One region of the Erwinia sp. L03-1 genome, then DNA from elsewhere that is predicted to be linked to it. Evidence: predicted binding sites of a transcription regulator. Region 1 holds the regulator's gene; each other region holds the start of a gene.
What was found. Region 1 encodes CRP, which controls carbon source genes, mostly activating them, when cyclic AMP is high. Its sites were predicted from a motif close to ATGTGANNNNNNTCACAT; they were not measured.
Positions count from the first base shown of each region.

Region 1 (7,246 bases):
GATCATCAGGTTTTCATGGAGCAAATAGAAGGCATAGCTGACAAAGCCCATCGCCGTCAGGAATCGCACGGACAGTATTCTCTCCAGCCATTTTGAATAAAAACTGGCAATGAAAAACACCATAACTAATAGCAGTGGCAGCAGAGTTATTGCTCCCGCATTTTTTACGTAATAGCTGAAGTTGATTAGCATCCCGAATATGACTAACGCGTAGTGAAACAATTTATCGCGATTGTGCATCCTTTCATAGACCAGACAACCCACCATAAACCATGAATAATGAATGAAGCCAAACTTTGAAATAACATCGATCAAACCGGGATGTCCTAAAGACTTCAGAACCGAAGAGGCCGATAACAGCAGCATCGGTACCAGCAACGCGGGTAAGCAGTACCGTCTTCCCAGGGTAAAATAGACGGCACCGATAATCACATAGAACAGCGCTTCAACGTACAGCGACCAGAAAGAACCCGCTAACGACTTAAATTCTATTCCGGTAATTTGTGAAAGCGTTTCAGGATTGATGAAAATTAGCCCGGGCAGCAGATTTTTTGCATGGGGCGCGATGTCTGTCCATTCCGGGAACAGGCCCCCCGCCAGGTAAAGCACCAGGCTGGCAATGAGCATCGCCGGAAATAAACGCAGCCAGCGTTTTCCAAGAAAGCTGAGGTAACTGTCGGATTTGTCCAGTGTCATAAATATGACAAATCCCGAAATCATAAAAAACAGTTCAACGCCAAGCCAGCCGAAAGAGAAAACAGGAATATGCTTTGTAATATGGGAATAGGGTAATAATGCCTCCCATCGCACATAGGCATGGTAACCGATGACCAGAAGAATAGCTAAACCACGCATCCCATCGAGATGTTTAATACGCGAGTGCATAATACCCCCAGGGGGATAGCGGAAAAGTTAAGTGAAGCTAGCACTGCGTTATTTTTAATTCAACTGGCCTTATTCTGATTATCGATCGGCTATATGCATCAATGGCTTTGTTCTGGCTAAGCCAGACCGGACCTGAGATTAAAATCTATTTTTTTGTAATATCTTCAATGAAGTTTTAATGAATTTCCAATGAAATTCTAATGAATTTACAGTGTCTTTATTAACAGGATTTGTGAGCGCCTCAATAATTTCAGGCCTCAATCAGACTCTGGCTAATATCCATTAGTATCGTCTGGATCACATTTCACCCGATTCTTTAGCGCATTATTCAGGGCAGCGGCGGGGTAAGGTCACATCCCCCGCCTGAACACCCACCTGCCCATCTTCCGTCTGATCAATAAACGCAATAGCGGCAACAGCGTGCAGCGCTATTCCGCACAGTGATTTAGTGCCAAATCAACAGCACGCAGGCGGCGGTCAGTAAGCCCATAAAGACGTTGAAAATCGTCCAGGCCCGGCGGCTGCGCAGGATACGCCCAATCAGCGTCCCGAAACCCAGCCAGATAACGCCGGAAACGACATTCACCAGGGCCATTGCCGCGCTGATGGCGATGACTGAACCGCGATAGGCCTCACCGGCCAGGCTGAAGCTTGCCACCGCACCCAGCGCCATCAGCCAGGCCTTTGGATTAACCAGCTGCAATAGCCCACCCTGCCAGAAGGGCATCGGTGAAGCCGGGCCGTCGCCGGGGTCCAGTTTTTCATATTTCGCGGTCGCTATTTTCCATGCCAGCCAGAGAAGATAAGCGCTACCGGCAATTTTCAGGATAAGGTGGAGGGAGGGATAAAGCAGAAGCAATCCGCCGACGCCGAAAGCCACCAGAAGCAACATGACCTGCATACCGATCATGATGCCGATTAACAGCCACAGCGAGCGCAAAAAACCAAAATTGGCGCCGGAGGCGGTGAGTAACATATTATTAGGGCCTGGCGTAATCGCAGCAACCCACAGAAAGCCGAGCATGGATAAAAATAAATTCAGTTCCATATGATATGGGTGCTCCTCACCCCCTGAAAAAAGCAGACGCTTTGAAGCTAACAATGTGACAGAGATCCTACAAGCATTTTGAATATGAATTTTAATCGCCCCCCGTCGAGCCCTTTTAATGCCCTGCCGGGCTTGAGTAATGCGCATTTGCAAACGCTTCTGCCCCGGCTGATTCGCCGACGTATCACGCTACAGCCCCACTGGCAGCGGCTGACTCTGCCGGACAGCGATTTCGTCGATCTGGCCTGGAGTGAAAATCCGGCGCTGGCGCGGCATAAGCCCAGGGTGGTCCTGTTTCACGGGCTGGAGGGCAGCTTTACCAGTCCCTATGCGCACGGGCTGCTTCAGGTATTCCGCGATCGCGGATGGCTGGGCGTCGTTATGCATTTTCGCGGCTGCAGCGGCGAACCAAATCGCCTGGCGAGGATTTACCACTCGGGCGAAACCGGCGATGCGCGCTATTTTATGCAGTGGCTGCGCGACGAATGGGGTCGCGTCCCAACTGCGGCCGTTGGCGTTTCGCTGGGGGGAAATATGCTCGCCTGCCTGCTGGGAGAGCAGGGAGAAGATTGCCTGATCGATGCCGCAGTAGTGGTCTCCGCGCCGCTGATGCTTGAGCCGTGCAGCAGGAAGCTGGAGCAGGGGCTGTCGCGCGTTTACCAGCACTACCTGCTTAACCTGCTAAAGCAAAATGCCGGGCGAAAGCTACGTGCATGGCCGGGTACGCTGCCGGTTGACCTGCCCGGGCTGGAAGCATTAAAAACGCTGCGTGACTTCGATAACGCCATCACCGCGCCTGCCCATGGCTTTCTTGACGCGACGGACTATTATCAACGCTGTAGCGCCATGCCGCTGCTGCCCGGCGTACGCAAGCCGCTACTGATTATTCATGCCCGGGACGACCCTTTTATGACTGATGAGGTGATCCCCGCGCCTGACCTGCTGCCCCCGTCGGTGGAGTATCAGCTCACCCGGCACGGCGGTCATGTAGGATTTGTTGGGGGGACCCTGCGCAACCCGGAAATGTGGCTGGAGCAGCGTATCCCCGAATGGCTTTCAACCTGGCTGGACAACTAACGTGATTATTCCCTGGAAAGAGCTGGACGCAGAGACGCTGGATAACCTGATCGAATCTTTCGTGCTGAGAGAAGGCACCGACTACGGCGAGCAGGAGCGCTCGCTGACGCAGAAAGTGGAGGACGTACGCCGTCAGCTTATCAGTGGTGAAGCCGTACTGGTCTGGTCCGAACTCCACGAGACGGTGAATATTATGCCGCGCGGCAGGATTACCGGTTAGCGATCGTGACCGGGCGTGACACCCGGACGCAAATCGTGTTACCAATGCCGCCTTGATGCGTTTTTCTCAGAGAGTCGTTAGCCATGTCAGCCAAACATCCTGTGATTGCCGTAACGGGTTCCAGCGGTGCGGGAACCACGACTACCAGCCTGGCCTTCCGCAAAATTTTTCAGCAGCTAAACCTCCATGCCGCTGAAGTTGAAGGTGACAGCTTCCACCGCTTTACGCGTCCTGAAATGGATATGGCTATTCGTAAAGCGCGTGATATGGGCCGCCATATCAGCTATTTCGGCCCCGAGGCTAACGATTTTGCCCTGCTGGAGCATACGTTTGCCGAATATGGCCGCAGCGGTAGCGGCCAGTCGCGTAAATACCTGCATACCTACGATGAAGCGGTACCCTGGAACCAGGTGCCGGGCACCTTTACGCCCTGGCAGCCGCTGCCCGAGCCGACTGACGTGCTGTTCTATGAAGGTTTACACGGTGGCGTAATGACGCCGCAGCATAACGTTGCGGAGAATGTCGATCTGCTGGTCGGCGTGGTACCGATCGTCAACCTTGAGTGGATCCAAAAGCTGGTCCGCGACACCAGCGAGCGGGGGCACTCCCGCGAGGCGGTGATGGACTCCGTGGTACGCTCGATGGAGGACTACATCAACTATATTACCCCGCAGTTTTCGCGCACCCACATCAACTTTCAGCGCGTACCTACGGTGGATACCTCCAATCCGTTTGCGGCACGCGGTATCCCATCGCTTGATGAAAGCTTTGTGGTTATCCACTTTCAGGCGCTGGAGGATATTGATTTCCCCTATCTCCTGTCGATGCTGCAGGGCGCGTTTATCTCTCAGATCAATACGCTGGTGGTGCCGGGCGGCAAAATGGGGCTGGCGATGGAGCTGATAATGGGGCCGCTGGTCAGGCGTCTGATTGAGGGGAAAAAGATAGTCTGAGACACCGTGCGTTAAGCCCCAGAGAAAAAAATAGTCCGGGCCACTGCGCATTAGCCCCACAGGCTGGGGCTAATGGAATGTTAAATTTCGATCGCTTCAAAGCTGTGGGTGATTTCAACGCCTTTGCCCAGCATCAGGGCAACGGAGCAATACTTTTCTGCCGACAGGTCGACGGCGCGGGAAACGGCTTTCTCCTCCAGGCCCTTACCGCTAACAATAAAGTGCAGGTTGATATGGGTGAACAGACGGGGTGCTTCTTCCCGGCGTTCGGAAGTCAGTTTGACCTCGCAGTCAGCCACGTCATGGCGCCCCTTTTGCAGGATTGACACCACGTCGATGGCACTACACCCGCCGGCCGCCATCAGAACCATTTCCATTGGGCTGGGTGCCTTATCGCCCGCATTGCCGTCCATTAAAATCTGGTGCCCGGATGAGGATTCTCCCAAAAACGTGAGCCCTTCTACCCATTTAACACGTGCTTGCATAACAAATCCCTCTAAGTCATTCAGTTAACGCCAGATTACGCTTCGGCAACAAAAACGGCAATGCGACAATTTTCACACTATGCTGAAGCGAGACAACACAAGACACTCGTTCCAAGCTGTGCTACAAACAAAGCTGTAATAATTTCGTTCGTACTCTACAAGCATGACGAAACGGCACAACATAACGACCCAGGCCTGCGACAGGGTTCGGGATAATTTCCCTGATGGGAAACGCGTCACTATTTCAACGCCTGACAGGGAACTCTGCCCCTGTGTTTAGGCATGATGACAACAGAGGATAATCGCGAATGGTTCTCGGCAAACCGCAAACAGACCCGACTCTTGAATGGTTCCTGTCACATTGCCATATTCATAAGTATCCATCCAAAAGCACGCTAATTCACCAGGGTGAGAAAGCGGAAACGCTTTACTACATCGTGAAAGGTTCAGTCGCGGTGCTCATTAAGGATGAGGAAGGCAAAGAGATGATCCTCTCTTACCTCAACCAGGGCGACTTTATCGGTGAACTTGGCCTGTTTGAAGAGGGTCAGGAGCGTAGCGCATGGGTCAGGGCGAAAACCGCCTGTGAAGTGGCTGAAATATCCTATAAGAAATTCCGTCAGCTTATTCAGGTTAACCCTGATATTCTGATGCGACTCTCTTCGCAGATGGCTCGTCGCCTGCAGGTGACGTCTGAGAAAGTGGGGAATTTAGCTTTCCTCGATGTGACGGGTCGCATCGCGCAGACGCTACTAAATCTGGCTAAGCAGCCGGATGCAATGACTCACCCGGATGGGATGCAGATCAAAATCACCCGCCAGGAAATTGGTCAGATTGTGGGCTGCTCGCGCGAAACCGTGGGCCGCATACTCAAAATGCTGGAAGATCAGAATCTGATCTCCGCACACGGTAAAACTATCGTAGTTTATGGCACGCGCTAACCGGCTCTGATCCCCCCGGCGCAACCTCCCGTTGCGCCTTTTTTATTGGTATGGAGCGATGTGGCGCAGACTGATTTATCATCCTGAGGTTAACTATGCCCTGCGTCAGACGCTGGTGCTCTGTTTACCGGTAGCGATTGGATGGCTGTTGGGCGATCTGCAAAAGGGACTGCTGTTCTCCCTGGTGCCCGCGTGCTGCAATAACGCCGGTCTGGATACGCCGCATAAGCGCTTTTTCAAACGCCTTATCGTGGGCGGAAGCCTGTTTGCCTTTAGTAGCTTTCTGATCCAGTACCTGGGTGAGCACAGCGTTCCCCTGCCTGCGATTCTGTTTGCTATGGCAATGCTGCTGGGCGTCACGGGTGAAATCAGCCCACTGCATGCCAGGCTGCTGCCCGGATCGCTTATCGCCGCCATCTTCACCCTGAGTCTGGCCGGCCGCATGCCGATATGGGAGCCGCCCCTGCTCTACGTGCTGGGGACGATCTGGTACGGGGTGTTCAACTGGTTCTGGTTCTGGCTGTGGAAAGAGCAGCCGATGCGCGAAACCCTCAGCCTGCTGTACCGCGAGCTGGCCGACTATTGTGAAGCCAAATATACCCTGCTCACCCGTCTGACCGATCCTGATAAAGCCCTGCCGCCGCTGCTGGCCCGCCAGCAAAAAGCCGTCGATCTGATCGGCATCTGCTATCAGCAGATGCATATGCTGGCCGCCAACCGCGACAGCCATCATAAACGTCTCATCCGCGCGTTTCAGGTCGCGCTGGATTTGCAGGAGCATATCTCCGTCAGCCTGCATCAGCCTGAAGAGGTGCAGAAGCTGGTCGAAAAAAGCCATGCTGAAGCGGTCATTCGCTGGAACGCGCAAACCATCGCCGCACGACTGCGGGAGCTGGCCGATGATATTCTTTACCACCGGCTGCCGGAGCGCTTTGTGATGGACAAGCCGCTCGGCGCACTTGAAAAAATCGCCCGTCGAAGCCGGGATAATCCGGTGGGACAGTTCTGCTACTACCACTTCAGCCGCATTGCGCGCGTCCTGCGCACGCAGCGCCCTTTATATCAGCGCGACCTGATGGCCGATCGCCAGCGCCGCCTGCCGCTGCTGGCCGCCTGCAAAAGCTATCTGTCGCTGAAGTCTGCCGCCCTGCGCACCGCCGCCCGCTTTGCCGTGATGCTCACTTTCGCCAGTACCCTGGCGATGTTCTTCGACCTGCCCAAGCCCTACTGGATCCTGATGACGGTGATGTTTGTCAGCCAGAATGGCTACAGCGCCACCCGCGTACGCATCCAGCACCGTGCACTCGGTACGCTGGCCGGGTTGATTATCGCCGCCGTCGCCCTGCGCCTCCACGCGCCTGAGGCGATGGTGCTGTCGATAATGCTGGTTATCACGCTGGTCAGCTACCTGGTTATCCGCAAGTTCTACGGCTGGGCGATGATTGGTTTTACCGTCACCGCCGTGTACTCGCTCCAGCTGCTCTCGCTGAACGGCGCTGACTTCCTGCTGCCACGGCTGATGGATACGCTGATGGGATGCATGATTGCCTTTGGCGGCATGATCTGGCTGTGGCCCCAGTGGCAAAGCGGGCTGCTGCGGCAAAATGCCCACGACGCGCTGGGCACCTACCAGGATG
Region 1 is NZ_CM178762.1:351,978-359,223, reverse strand. Features, by position in the region: gene AC4PCC_RS01565 (acyltransferase family protein) at 1-885, opposite strand, end outside; gene AC4PCC_RS01560 (LysE family translocator) at 1,331-1,933, opposite strand; gene AC4PCC_RS01555 (hydrolase) at 2,018-3,010, shown strand; gene AC4PCC_RS01550 (YheU family protein) at 3,012-3,230, shown strand; gene AC4PCC_RS01545 (phosphoribulokinase) at 3,314-4,183, shown strand; gene AC4PCC_RS01540 (OsmC family protein) at 4,264-4,668, opposite strand; gene crp (cAMP-activated global transcriptional regulator CRP) at 4,977-5,609, shown strand; gene AC4PCC_RS01530 (YccS/YhfK family putative transporter) at 5,668-7,246, shown strand, end outside.

Region 2 (7,246 bases), 1.8 Mb from region 1:
TAGTATGACCGCTCTCCTGTTCAAAGGGCATGATATTGGTGTCGGGTGGCGGCGGTAAAATGCGCTTGCCCGTTTCGATCTCCCAGTCACAGGAGTAGATTATCCCCATGGTGGTGGAGACCGGGCCTTCCATCCTCGCCATCAGATCAATCCACTGCCCGACGCCGGCATCCTGTTTGAAATAGCGCGGATCAACGAGGTTCATGCTGCCGGTATAGGCAATATAGTTATCAATCAGCACCACTTTACGATGCTGACGCAGGTCCATCCGGCGCAGAAAGACGCGCAGCAGGCTGACTTTTAGCGACTCCACCACATCCACACCCGCATTGCGCATCATTGCAGGCCAGGGGCTGCGGAAAAACTGCACGCTGCCTGCGGAATCCAGCATCAGTCGGCAGTGTACGCCGCGCCGCGCCGCCGCCATAAGTGATTCCGCCACCTCATCGGCCATCCCGCCTGGCTGCCAGATATAAAACACCATCTCGATATTATGCCGCGCCAGCTGAATATCACGGATGAGCGCGGTCATGGTCTCTTCTGTGGAGGTGAGCAGCTGCAGCTGGTTGCCCTTGACGCCGGCAATCCCCTGTCGGTTTTCACACAGCTGGAACAGTGAACGCGCGACGTCGCTGTTGTCATGGGCAAAAATCTGGTGACAGGACTTCAAATCGTTAAGCCATCTGGCCGTTGAGGGCCACATGGTGCGCGCGCGCTCGGCGCGGCGCTTGCCCAGATGCAGTTCGCCGAAAGACAAATAGGCGATAATACCCACCAGCGGCAGAATATAGATAACCAGCAGCCAGGCCATAGCCGAAGGCACGGCACGGCGCTTCATCAGAATGCGTAGCGTCACACCTGCTATCAGCAGCCAGTAGCCAAAAATAAGAAGCCAGCTGAGTAAAGTATAAAAAGTCGTCATGTCAGTGGAAATTCCGTTCACGCTAAGTAAGGGGAGTTTACGTGCAGATGGGAGCGGGCGAAACCTTTAATGTTTTTAAGTCATCGGACCTGGGTGAGGGCGATAAAGGTCTATAATGCGCCGCGTGTTTTTTTGCCGGGAGTCGAAATGAGACGGAGTAAGAATGAAGTGGCGCGCTGGCGCATGTCGCGTCAGGTTAAACGCCGCCGGGCGCGCTGGCTGGAAGGGCAGTCGAGACGCTATGGCCGTATGCATGCCATCCGCCACCAGTTGAGTCAGCAGCAGCGCCGTTCGATACTGTTTATTAACCCGCTACTCTGAACGCTCCCGGCGTAGTGAGGACTGCCTGCGCCATCGCAGGCAGTCCTCCAGGTTAAAAGACCCGCCTGAAGGGTTTTACGGCGACCTGTTTATAGACGCCCGCGGCAATGTACGGGTCATCCTGCGCCCAGGCCTGCGCCACCTCAAGCGACGGGAATTCGGCAATGATGGTTGAACCGCTAAAACCTGCCACGCCCGGTTCGTTACTGTCCACGGCTGGCATCGGCCCGGCCACAATCAACCGTCCTTCATCCTGTAAAAGCTGCAAACGTGCCAGATGGGCAGGGCGCACGGCCGAGCGCTTTTCCAGTGAATCGGCATTATCTTCTGCATAAATTACGTAGAGCACGTTACAACTCCTGTGGAATCGACAAGATTTTGGTCATCACGTTATGTCATCGTTCACTATTGTGCAAATGAAAAGCCCACTCGCGCTTGATTAAGGTCAGCCAAAAGTCAGTTTCTGACAAATCGCACACATGGCCGCCTGATGTTATTGAAACTGATTGCTATTTGCATTTACACTTAGTGCTTCACATTTACAGCAGAAAGATTATGACGACGCTGACCGAAATATCATTACCCCGCCGTTTTTCCCTGCCCATGCTGCTCTCCATTGCGCTGCATGCGGCAGCGATTGGCGGGATCCTCTATGCTTCATTTCACCGGAGTGTTGAACTACCTAAAGCGTCTCAGCCAATCAGCGTGTCACTGGTCGCACCGGTGGTACAGCCCGTGCCACAGCCGGCTTCCCAGCCTGCGCCGCCGCAGGAAACCGTACCGGAACCTGAGCCAGAACCGGTTCCCGAACCCGAACCGCCAAAACCTGTGCCCGTTGCCATTCCTAAACCGCTACCTAAGCCTAAACCTAAGCCCAAACCGGTCAGGAAAGAGGTGGTAAAGCCGAAGAAGCAGGTGAAACCGCAGGAAGAACCCCGGCACGCTTCGCCATTTAATGAACATCCGGCGCCATCGACCGCGCCATCGACGGCACCGAAGAGCTCGCCGACGCCTTCCACATCATCCGTTGCCAGCGGGCCGAAGGCACTCAGCATCGGTAAACCTGGCTATCCAACACGCGCTTTTGCACTGAGGATAGAAGGGCGGGTTCGCGTACAGTTCGACGTTGACAACTCCGGCCAGGTGGGGAATATTCGCATTCTTTCCGCCGAGCCGCGCAATATGTTCGAGCGTGATGTGAGGCAGGCAATGAAGAAGTGGCGTTATGAGCCGAATAAGCCGGGTAAGGACATCAAGATGAATGTCATGTTTCGCATCAATGGCGGCTCAAGTATTGAATAAATGTTCTGCCGGAGGGGCGCAGTGCATCAGCAAAGCGCCCATGCAGGGCAATGATGGTGGAGCCTCTGTTACGGGCTCTGCTGCTCAGTAAGGGGGGAGTCAGTCCCGATCGTTGAGGTCAAAATGACCTTTTCCCGCCGGCAGCGGTCGGGATTTCCCCTGGCCGTCCACGGCGACATAGATGAATACCGCTTCGGTAGTGCAGTATCGCTGACCGATAGGTTCAGAAGACACTTTTTTTATCCACACTTCAATGTTAATCGTGATTGAACTGGTACCGGTGCGAATGCACCGGGCATGGCAGCTCACCACGTCTCCTACTGCCACCGGCTTCAGGAAAGTCATGCCATCGGCGCGAACGGTGACGACACGCCCACCGGCAATCTCCTTTGCCAGAATTGCGCCGCCCATATCCATTTGTGACATCAGCCAGCCGCCAAAAATATCGCCGTTGGCATTCGTATCAGCAGGCATAGCCAGCGTTCGCAGAACCATTTCGCCCTGCGGAACGCGATTAGTGTCATCGCTCATTAATAGGCTTCTCAATAAAAAGTGCTGAAATGCCCGGAAGGGTTTCCGGGCGTAAAAATTATTTTTCTTCCTGGGGCATGATGCGGTAGATATAAAGCCCACTGATAACGGTGAAAACCAGGGTGAGGCCGGTCAGACCGAACACTTTAAAGTTAACCCAAAGTTCCTGCGGCAGCCAAAATGCGACATAAATATTTGCCAGACCGCAGGCAAAGAAAAAGAGCGCCCAGGCAATATTTAGTCTGCGCCAGGCCGCGGCCGGCAGCGTCAGCTCTTTGCCGAGCATGCTCTGGATCAGGGGCTGTTTCATCCAGAACTGACTGAACACCAGCGCAACGGCAAACAGGGTGTAAATCACCGTCACTTTCCATTTGATGAACTCATCATTGTGAAACACCAGCGTCAGGGTGCCGAAAACGGCGACCAGCACAAAGGTGATAATGGTCATCTTTTCCAGCTTGCGATAGAGCACCCAGCTGGCGACCAGCGCCAGCGCCGTTGCTGCAATCAGCGCACCTGAGGCGACGAAGATGTCATACAGCTTATAGAAAATGAAAAAGACAACGAGAGGGAGGAAATCAAGTAGCTGCTTCATAAGGGTTTCCGGATAACAGACTCAGGCGAACAATCATAATCTCGCGGGTGCCCTGTGGCAGAGCACCCGGTTATGACTAACGTAACAGCATATAGAGACGATAGAGATAGATAATCATTATCGCCGAAATCAGATTACTCAGGGCATTGAGCACGACCGAGGCGACGTTGGCGGGCAGGACGGTCAGCGAGGATGCCAGCAGCAGCACAACGATTTTGGCCAGCAGCCAGAGTGCCACCGCCGGTGCAACCAGCTTAAGGTGTCCCCATACCAGGCGCACGCTGAGTCGCATCGAGGCAAAAATACCCACTTTCTCCGTGCTCAGTACGATAGGAGCCAGCGCAAGAACCACGGCCAGCAATACACCCGGCACGACCAGTACCATAAAGCCGAGCTGCACCACCAGGGTCATAATAAACACCAGCAGCAGCAGGCGCGGCAGCGAGGGTGCCGAGGTACCGATAGCACGTAGCGCGCTGACGCGCTGACCGGCTGACACCATTGGGATCAGGCTGAGCATGCCGCCGAGCAGCAGGGTATTTCCCACCAGCGAAGCAAAAGTACCGGCTGCTGAAGCGCGAAGCAGAATACGCTGCTGATCGGGCGACATATTCTGAACCATTTCCAGCAGGCTCATACCCGAGCCACGGCTGCCGTCGGTCAGCATGGAGAGTTGGTCGGCCCCGGGCGTCAACGCGTGGCCGATCAGAACGGTGATAAATGAGGTTAGCAGCGACATCAGCACGATGGTAACCAGCTGATGACGTAAAAAATTCCCCGTGTCACGGTATAACGAGCCAGCCGTGATTGACATGTACTCTCCTTTCAAGCCTGCATTAACGATCCGGGGATTGTACATGGTCTGGGGCGAACCTGGCACCCTGACTTACATAACTTTCATTTAAAGAAGGTGTTATCGGATAAAACAGCGGCGGCAATCCATAGCGTGCCCTTGCCCGGTCACAGGCCTCATTCGCCACGCCATCCTCGCCGGAACGGGCAAACTCCCGGCAGGGGGTGGGTCGCTGCTGATAAATTCCGCAGGAGACACAGCCGCCAGGTTCGCCCTCCAGCGCCACGCAGCGAGGGGCCGCCGCGTTGGTGCCGCGCATATTGCGCAGGAACAGATTCAACGGCTCGGTCAGGTCAGCAGGGACGGTGCCGCCGCCGTCGTCGGCTTCTGCCCAGTAAAAAGAGACGCGAAAATGGGCGCAGCAGGCACCACAGGTCATGCAGGGGTTAATGCTATCGCTCATTCGATTACCCCGCCCTCAGGCGTCGAACCAAAATCACATGGAAGGAGATAAGCAACATAAGCCGCCGGATATGTTCCCGCAAGGGCTATTTATTGCGCCTGTGAGGTGCGTAAATTGATCTAAATCAAATCGTTGTTTTTTAAGGAGTTTAAAAGAATTGATTAGGGGTGATCTTTCCCGTTAATCAATGTAAATATGTCGCCAATAAAAATGACGGCGTGTATTGCGCGCTTTTGAAATTGCAAAGGAGTGATGATGAAACTGAAAGCACTGGCCCTGGCTCTGGTAACGCTGCTGCCCGCGGTGGCGTCTGCACATCAGGCAGGCGATTTCTTTATACGGGCAGGCTCAGCGACCGTGCGCCCTACGGGCGGTTCGGACAACGTGCTGGGGTTGGGCGAGTTTGACGTCAGCAACAACACCCAGCTTGGCCTGACGTTTACCTATATGGCCACCGACAATATCGGTATCGAGCTGCTGGGGGCCACGCCATTCCGCCACAAGGTGGGTCTGGCAGCCACCGGCACGCTGGCTACCGTACACCAGCTGCCGCCAACCCTGATGGCGCAGTGGTATTTTATGGGTAATACCAGCAAATGGCAGCCTTACGCCGGCATCGGTATTAACTACACCATGTTCTACGACACTGATTTCAACCAGACCGGCCGCGATACGGGACTGAGTAATCTGAGCGTGAAAAACACCTGGGGCATCGCCGGACAGGTGGGGCTGGATTACCAGCTGACGCCGAACTGGATGCTGAACGCCTCGCTCTGGTATATGGATATTGATACCAAAGTCCGGTTTGATGCGGGCAGCGACCGTCAGAGCATTGACACCCATATCAATCCATTCGTCTTCTTCTTCGGTGCAGGTTATCGCTTCTGATTTCAGGCGAAAAAAAGGCGCACTCAGTGCGCCTCTGTAATCTGGCAAAGCCGATTTATTTAATCTGCATATTGTTGGTTACCGCCGTTACGCCTTTCACGGTACGGGTGATTTGCACCGCACGGTTGGCCATCTGCGGGGTGGAGACAAAGCCGCTCAGCTGAACGCGACCTTTAAAGGTTTCAACGTTAATTTCCGTAGACTTCAGTGAGTCATCCTTCAGCAGTTCGGTTTTAACTTTGGTCGTTACTACCGTGTCATCAAGATAACCACCGGTGCCTTCTTTAGTCGGGGTTGGCGCGCATGCGCTGACTGTAATAGCCACTACTGCTGCAACAACCATACCCGTCAGCATTTTAAACAACTTCATTATCGATCTCCCTGTCATCTTTGATTGGCATAAGCCGTATTTACAGAAACGCTCTGTAGCCTATCTAGTGTTAGCCACGAAATGGAAATTATCAAATATGGGCGCTTAAAATAGTGTTGAAATAACGCCTTACCCGGTCAGGCAGGGCGTTAGTCGCAATATTAACGCGTCGCAGCTTTCAGGCTGCTGACAAACGACGTCAGCTCGGCCAGCATCACCGGGGGATTGGCGTGATTTTTTTCAATAATTTTTACAATAGCGGAACCTGAAATGGCACCGGCTGCGCCTGCCGCCAGCGCCTCTTTCACCTGAGAGGGCTCAGAGATGCCAAAGCCCTGTAGCGGGGGCGCGGCATGATACTCACGAAGCTTATCCACCAGGTGGCCCAGCGGCAGCGCGGCGCGCGTCTCGGCACCGGTGACGCCCGCACGCGACAGCAAATAGGTATAGCCCCGGCCCCACGAGGCGATCTCCCGCAGCAGATCGTCGCTGGCATTTGGCGGGCAGATAAATATCGGCGCTACGTTGTGCCGCATGGCGGACTGACGGAAGGGGGCCGATTCCTCAATGGGGACATCCGCCACCAGCACCGAATCCACGCCGACCTGCTGGCAGCGGGCAAAGAAATTATCAATGCCATTTGAAAACACCAGGTTTGCATACATCAGCAACCCAATGGGAAGAGTGGGGTATTTCTGACGAATGGTTGCCAGCATCTCGAAGCAGACGCCAGGCGTGACGCCGGCCGCGAACGCGCGCAGCGTGGCGTTCTGAATAGTCGGACCGTCAGCCAGCGGATCGGAGAAGGGAATACCCAGCTCCAGCGCATCAGCACCGCCTTCAACCAGCGCGTCGATTATCTTTAGCGACAGCTCGGGCGTGGGATCGCCCAGCGTCACGAAGGGGACAAAGGCACCTTCTTTCCGCGCCTTCAACTGTTTAAATAGCTCGTCGTAACGTTCCATCAGATCTCTCCCTTCGCGGTCAGAATATCGTGCACGGTAAATATATCTTTATCGCCCCGTCCCGACAGGTTAACCACCAGGAGCTGCTCTTTCTCA
Region 2 is NZ_CM178762.1:2,144,129-2,151,374, forward strand. Features, by position in the region: gene cls (cardiolipin synthase) at 1-922, opposite strand, end outside; gene AC4PCC_RS09990 (YciY family protein) at 1,070-1,243, shown strand; gene AC4PCC_RS09995 (YciI family protein) at 1,296-1,592, opposite strand; gene tonB (TonB system transport protein TonB) at 1,799-2,545, shown strand; gene yciA (acyl-CoA thioester hydrolase YciA) at 2,645-3,076, opposite strand; gene AC4PCC_RS10010 (septation protein A) at 3,135-3,671, opposite strand; gene AC4PCC_RS10015 (YciC family protein) at 3,748-4,485, opposite strand; gene AC4PCC_RS10020 (YkgJ family cysteine cluster protein) at 4,508-4,927, opposite strand; gene ompW (outer membrane protein OmpW) at 5,183-5,815, shown strand; gene AC4PCC_RS10030 (BON domain-containing protein) at 5,871-6,185, opposite strand; gene trpA (tryptophan synthase subunit alpha) at 6,347-7,150, opposite strand; gene trpB (tryptophan synthase subunit beta) at 7,150-7,246, opposite strand, start outside.
Region 2: the regulator CRP is predicted to act here: its motif matches at 5,040-5,057, upstream of ompW (outer membrane protein OmpW).

Region 3 (7,246 bases), 2.3 Mb from region 1:
CAGCGGCGGGCTTCCGCGTAGCGGCTGTACATGCGGAACAGATCGCCCGCGAAAATCGCTGCTTCATCGCCGCCGGTTCCCGCGCGCACTTCCAGATAGCAGTTGCGCTCATCGTCAGGGTCCTTCGGCAGCAGAAGAACCTGTAGCTCCTGCTCAAGCCCTTCGCTGGCCGCCTGCGCCTCTTTCAGCTCATCCTGAGCCATATCGCGCATTTCAGGGTCCGCCAGCATCTCTTCCGCGGTGGCGATATCATCCTGAGTCTGCTGCCAGCGACGGAAACACTGGCTCACGTCGGTCAACTGAGCATATTCCCGCGAGAGTGCACGAAAACGCTCCTGATCGGCAATTACGCCCGCATCACCCAGCATGACCTCCACTTCTTCATGGCGTTCCTGCAGGGCTTCCAGCTTGGCAACAATAGAAGGCTTCATTAATCTTGTTTTACCTTGTATTCAAAGAGGCGAAAACGCTAATCCAGCCCGAGGCTGTCGCGTAAAATCTGCAGGCGTTCGGTATCCCCATCACGGGCAGCCTGCTGAAGAGATTTGGTTGGAGCGTGGATCAAGCGGTTAGTGAGCTTATGCGCCATTTCGCGCAGCACCTGCTGAGGGTCGCCCCCCTGCGCAAGCGCGGCCAGCGCCCGCTCTTCAAGCCCGGCACGCACTTCATCTGCCTGAGCACGATAGTCGCGGATGGTCTCCACGGCGCTTTGCGCGCGCAGCCAGGACATAAACTCGCCGCTCTCCTGCAGGACTATCGTTTCGGCTTCTACCGCCGCGGCCTTACGCTGAGCCATATTACTTTCGATAATCGCCTGAAGATCATCCACGCTGTAAAGATAGGCATTCGCCAGCTTGCCGACTTCCGGCTCGACGTCGCGCGGAACCGCAATATCGACCAGCAGCATGGGCTGATTGCGGCGCTGCTTCAGCGCGCGCTCAACCATGCCCTTACCGATGATCGGCAGCGAGCTGGCGGTGGAGCTGATGATAATATCGGCTTCGGCCAGACGCGAGTCGATCTCCGCCAGGCCAATCACTTCTGCCCCCACCTCGCTGGCCAGCGTCTGTGCGCGCTCACGGGTGCGGTTGGCGATAATCAGTTTCTGCACGTCATGCTGGCGAAGATGCCGGGCCGCCAGCTCAATCGTTTCGCCTGCCCCCACCAGCATGACGGTCACGGTCGCCAGGGATTCGAAAATCTGCCGCGCCAGCGTACAGGCAGCAAAGGCAACGGATACGGCACTGGCGCCGATCTCGGTTTCCGTCCGCACGCGTTTGGCGACGGAGAAGGATTTCTGGAACATTCTCTCCAGCTCGCTGGAGTGGGAGTGTCCGCGATGGGAGTCGGCATAGGCCTTCTTCACCTGCCCGAGGATCTGCGGCTCGCCCAGCACCAGCGAGTCCAGCCCGCTGGCCACGCGCATCAGATGACTGACCGCCTCATCGCCCTGATGCCAGTAGAGACTTTTGCGCACGTCATCGGCGCTCAGGCCGTGGTAGTCACACAGCCACTTCACCAGCTGTTCCTGCAAATTTTCCTGCTGCTCGACGCTTAAGTATAACTCGGTCCGGTTACAGGTAGACAGCACGACGCCGCCCTGCACCAGCGGCTGAGCCAGCAGGCTGTTAAGGGCCTGATCCAACGTCTCCGGCGAGAACGTAACGCGTTCACGCAGGGCGACGGGAGCCGTTTTATGATTTATTCCGAGTGCCAGCAACGTCATGGTGATTGGTTGGGGATATCCCACTGTTGATAGGGTTTTGTGAGGCGCATTCTACAAGATGCGCGAGATCAAGAAAAGCCATCCTTCGCCACAGGCTGTAACAAGATATAGCCATTGAGGGGTAAATAAGACAAATTGAGCATTGACCGCATGCCGTTGAGTAGATAGCGTGGACGGTTACTTTGGGCATGAACGCCCGTGATAAGTCTGAGGAGCTGACCCCCTATGTTTATGCAGAATCGCCGCCTGATGCGGCTTCTCCCGCTTGCCAGCGTCCTGCTGGCTGCCTGTAGCGTTAATAAACCCCAGGGGCCAGGGCAGAGTGTTACTTCTCCACAATGGCAACAGCACCAGCAGTCCGTAGAGAAAATAACCCATTATCAAACCCGGGGCGCTTTTGCCTATCTCTCCGATAGCCAGAAAGTTTATGCCCGTTTTAACTGGCAGCAGACCGCGCCCGATCGCTATCGCCTGCTGTTGACTAACCCGCTCGGCAGCACTGAACTCCAGCTGGACGCACAGGGCAGCGTGGTACAGCTGGTGGATAACAAAGGCAAGCGCTACGTCAGCAACGATGCGGAAAAAATGATCTCGCAGCTTACCGGTATGGACATTCCATTAAACAGCCTGCGCCAGTGGATCCTCGGCCTGCCGGGCGACTCAACCGACTATGCCCTGGATGATCAGTACCGCCTGCGCCAGGTGAACTACAGCCGTAACGGTCAGAAGTGGACCGTCACCTATCAGGGATATGACAACAAACTTAATCCTACCCTGCCCTCTAATCTGGAACTCCGGGAAGGCAACCAGCGTATCAAGCTGAAGATGGACAGCTGGACGGTAAAATGAAACCTGGCGATATTCAGCCGGCGCTGAGCCGCACGACGTGGCCTGCACCCGCTAAACTCAACCTGTTTCTCTATATCACCGGCCGTCGGCCAGACGGCTATCATGACCTGCAAACGCTGTTTCAGTTTCTGGATTACGGTGACGAACTGACGTTTGAACCGAACGTTAGCGGCAAAATCAGCCTGGTCACGCCCGTTGCGGGCGTGGCCGAAGAAAATAATCTGATCTTTCGCGCGGCTTCGCTACTGAAGGAAAGCGCCCTGCGGGCAGGGCGTATTTCAACCGGGGCGGGCGTCCGGATCAGCCTTGAAAAACGGCTGCCAATGGGCGGCGGTCTGGGCGGCGGGTCGTCCGATGCGGCCACCGTGCTGGTGGCCCTGAATCATCTGTGGCAAACGGGCTATACGCCTGAGCAACTTTCGGCGCTGGGCCTGACGCTGGGCGCTGATGTGCCGGTTTTTGTTCAGGGCTTTGCCGCCTTTGCAGAAGGGGTTGGCGAACGGCTTACGCCGGTCCATCCGAAGGAGAAATGGTACCTGGTGCTGCATCCCGGCGTGAACATTTCCACCCCTGTCGTTTTCAACGATCCCGAGCTTCATCGCACCACACCCGTACGTGAAATCAGTCAGTTATTACGGGCTGATTTCAGCAATGATTGTGAGCCAGTAGTAAGAAAACGTTTTCGTGAGGTTGAACAGCTTGTTTCCTGGCTGCTAGAATACGCGCCGTCGCGCCTGACTGGAACGGGCGCTTGTGTGTTTGCCGAATTCGACACCGAGTGCTCTGCCCGCCAGGTGTTTGAGCTGGCTTCGGAAAAGTGGCCGGGGTTTGTCGCGCGAGGCGTTAATACCTCGCCGCTGCACCGCCGCCTTTCTGAGTCATCAGAGTAATTTGTCGCATCGCCCGTTCCTGATGCGCAGGCTACTCTTTACTACACCCGTATGAACCCGTCAGCGGTATACCGCCCAGTGCCGCTAACGATGTTGTTCATTCTCTGGACGCAAAGCCTGAGGTTCTTCTCGTGCCTGATATGAAGCTTTTTGCTGGTAACGCCACCCCGGAACTAGCACAACGTATTGCCAACCGCCTTTACACGAGCCTGGGCGACGCCGCCGTCGGTCGTTTCAGTGATGGTGAAGTGAGCGTACAAATTAATGAAAATGTACGCGGTGGTGATATTTTCATCATCCAGTCCACCTGTGCCCCTACCAATGACAACCTGATGGAACTGGTTGTGATGGTTGATGCCCTGCGTCGCGCTTCCGCCGGCCGTATTACCGCCGTTATCCCCTACTTTGGCTATGCCCGTCAGGATCGTCGCGTGCGTTCTGCCCGCGTCCCCATTACCGCCAAAGTGGTTGCTGACTTCCTTTCCAGCGTCGGTGTTGACCGCGTCCTGACCGTGGATCTGCATGCAGAGCAGATTCAGGGCTTCTTTGACGTCCCGGTTGATAACGTATTTGGTAGCCCAATCCTGCTGGAAGATATGCTGCAGATTGGTCTGGTGAATCCGATTGTGGTTTCCCCGGATATCGGCGGCGTGGTTCGCGCCCGTGCTATCGCTAAGCTGCTGAACGATACCGACATGGCTATCATCGACAAGCGTCGTCCGCGTGCTAACGTCTCTCAGGTGATGCACATCATCGGTGACGTGGCGGGCCGCGACTGCGTGCTGGTTGACGATATGATCGATACCGGCGGCACGCTGTGTAAGGCTGCCGAGGCGCTGAAGGAACGAGGTGCCAAACGCGTATTTGCCTACGCCACGCACCCTATTTTCTCAGGCAATGCGGTAGAAAATCTGCGTCATTCGGTGATTGATGAAGTGGTGGTTTGCGACACCATTCCGCTGCCGGAAGAGATTAAGGCGCTGCCAAACGTGCGTACCCTTACGCTCTCTGGCATGCTGGCTGAAGCGATTCGTCGCATCAGCAATGAAGAGTCTATTTCTGCGATGTTCGAGCATTAATAAACGTGGGACGGGTTCGCCCGTCCCACTTCTTTCGCGCTAGCTGAACAGCAAACGCTGATCGTCCCTGCCACCCGGTTCCCACCGGCGAATACCAATCCCCTTCAAACGCTGGCTTTTATGCCCTCCTGCCAGGACGTGATTTACAGCAACACTTTTACGGTGAGCTATCACGACAGTTCCATAAAAACGAAGCTGTGGGGGCAGAATTACTGATGTCCGTGATGGTTGCCGGAAGGGCGACGGCAGCGCTCATCGCCATAATGGCGTACCCAGTAGTAGTGATCGGTTATCTTTTCACGTCCGCTAATGCGCGCGCCAACCAGCCACAGCAGCGCGCCGATGAAAATGCTAAGAATTGAACCCTGGATCATCAGCTGCGGCATCTGGAGCTGAGGAAGCTGGTTCAGTACGGCAAAAGCAATGCCAGCCAGCATCACCACCAAACCCAATACCATCAGCGCGTTACCCGCGTAATGTGCATGTTTACGTTTCATAATCCACCTCCAGAAGCAAAGCGGGGCAGAATCCACCCCAAAGTAAGATAAGTTTACCTAATGGATACGCAATCTGGTGCGGGTCCGATCACATTTATCGCTTAAAGTTTGACATAACTTTACGTCTAAAGGGTTGTTTTACTATAGAAAACTTATTATCACGCAGGGCGATTAGTGTGGCTTTCGTCACATCACTGCGCGTTACTTTGAGTTCTGCCGTTCTGCCAGGTACACTAGCCCCCTGATAACGCATTCTTCAGGAACAGAGACAAGTGAGCAGCATTAAACTGATTGTGGGCCTTGCCAACCCCGGCGCCGAATATGCCGCAACCCGCCACAACGCTGGAGCCTGGTACGTTGATCTCCTGGCTGAACGACACAACCAGTCCCTAAAGGAAGAGAGCAAATTCTACGGCTACACCGCCCGCCTGAACCTGAGCGGCAACGATGTCCGTCTGCTGGTGCCCACCACCTTTATGAACCTGAGCGGTAAAGCCGTCGCCGCGATGGCAACCTTTTACCGTATCGCGCCGGAAGAGATTCTGGTGGCGCACGATGAGCTGGACCTGCTTCCCGGCATCGCAAAGTTCAAACAGAGTGGCGGCCACGGCGGGCATAACGGTCTGAAGGACATCATCAGCAAGCTGGGCAACAGCCAGGACTTCCACCGCCTGCGCATTGGCATTGGGCATCCTGGCGATCGTAATAAAGTGGTGGGGTTTGTACTGGGTAAACCTCAGGCCGCCGAGCAGACGCTTATCGACAGTGCGATAGATGAGGCTGCCCGCTGTACCGAGCTCTGGCTGAAGGAAGATAAGCTGAAGGCGATGAATCGCCTTCACGCGTTTAAAGCCTGATGGGATATTAGTCGCTGTCTGCGGCCACCTGATAGTTGGGGTCATCCAGCTCATGGCTGCAGAACGGGCCCGCTTTCTTCAGTAGGCTGATGCAGTCACGGCTGAGATGACGCAGCCGGACGCTGCGTCCCGCCTCCACGTAGCGGCTGGTGAGTTTATCAATCGCCTCCACGCCGCTCGAATCCATCACCCGCGTATGGGCAAAATCAATTACCACCGCCTCGCAATCCTGCTCCGGGTGAAACAATTCGTTAAAGCTGGCAGCCGAACCAAAGAATAGCGGTCCTTCAAGCCGGTACGTCTTCACGCCCTCTTCTTCCCGCTGATCCACAATGGTAATGCGTGCATGCTGCCAGGCAAACACCAGCGCCGAGATAATCACGCCGCAGATAACCGCCATGGCCAGGTCGGTATAGATTGTCACCAGGGTAACGGCTACCATAATCACCGCGTCCGGCTTTGGCATGCGCTTAAGGCGACGCAGCGATGTCCATTCAAAGGTATTGATGCAGACCACAAACATAATACCCGCCAGCGCGGCCACCGGCAGCAGCGCGATATATTTCGACAGGCTGATAACAAACAGGATCAGCAGAACGGCCCCAACCAGATTGGAAATCCGTCCGCGACCGCCGGAGGTAAAGTTAATAATCGACTGACCGATCATCGCACAGCCGGCGAAGCTGCCAAAGAAGCCGCAAAGGGTATTGCCAATGCCCTGTGCGACGCACTCCCGGTTACCGTTACCCTTTTTACTGCCCATATCGTCCAGTACCGCGAGGGTCAGCAGCGACTCAATCAGACCCACCAGCGCAATAATCACCGAATAGGGCAGCACCACTTTTAGCGTGGCCCAGCTCAGCGGTGCCTCCGGCAGGTGGAAAAAAGGCAGCGTGCCGGAGATATCGGCCAGGTCTCCGACGCGTTTGGTATCCAGGCCAAAACCGATGGCAATGGCGCTGATAGCGATCAGCGCGGCCAGCGAACCGGGGATGACGCGGGTGAACTTTGGAAACAGCCAGACAATCAGCATCGCCAGCGCGACCAGGCCGTACATCACGGGTCCCTGATGTTTAATCATCGGGATTTGCGCCAGAGCGATAACAATCGCCAGCCCGTTCACGAAACCGTAAATCGCCGGCTGCGGCACCAGCCGGATAAACTTGCCCAGCCTGAACAGACCAATTGCCAGCTGGATAACACCGGCGAAAATCGTTGCCAGCAGCACGTACTGATAGCCATGGGTTTGGATCAGACCGATAAGTACGACGATTATCGATCCGGCTGCGCCTGAAATCATGCCCGGCTTACCGCCAAAGAAGGCGGTGACCAGCCCGAGGATAAACGC
Region 3 is NZ_CM178762.1:2,623,866-2,631,111, forward strand. Features, by position in the region: gene prfA (peptide chain release factor 1) at 1-431, opposite strand, end outside; gene hemA (glutamyl-tRNA reductase) at 470-1,726, opposite strand; gene lolB (lipoprotein insertase outer membrane protein LolB) at 1,952-2,575, shown strand; gene ispE (4-(cytidine 5'-diphospho)-2-C-methyl-D-erythritol kinase) at 2,572-3,465, shown strand; gene prs (ribose-phosphate diphosphokinase) at 3,597-4,544, shown strand; gene ychH (stress-induced protein YchH) at 4,754-5,041, opposite strand; gene pth (aminoacyl-tRNA hydrolase) at 5,314-5,898, shown strand; gene AC4PCC_RS12135 (SulP family inorganic anion transporter) at 5,906-7,246, opposite strand, start outside.
Region 3: the regulator CRP is predicted to act here: its motif matches at 5,216-5,233, upstream of pth (aminoacyl-tRNA hydrolase).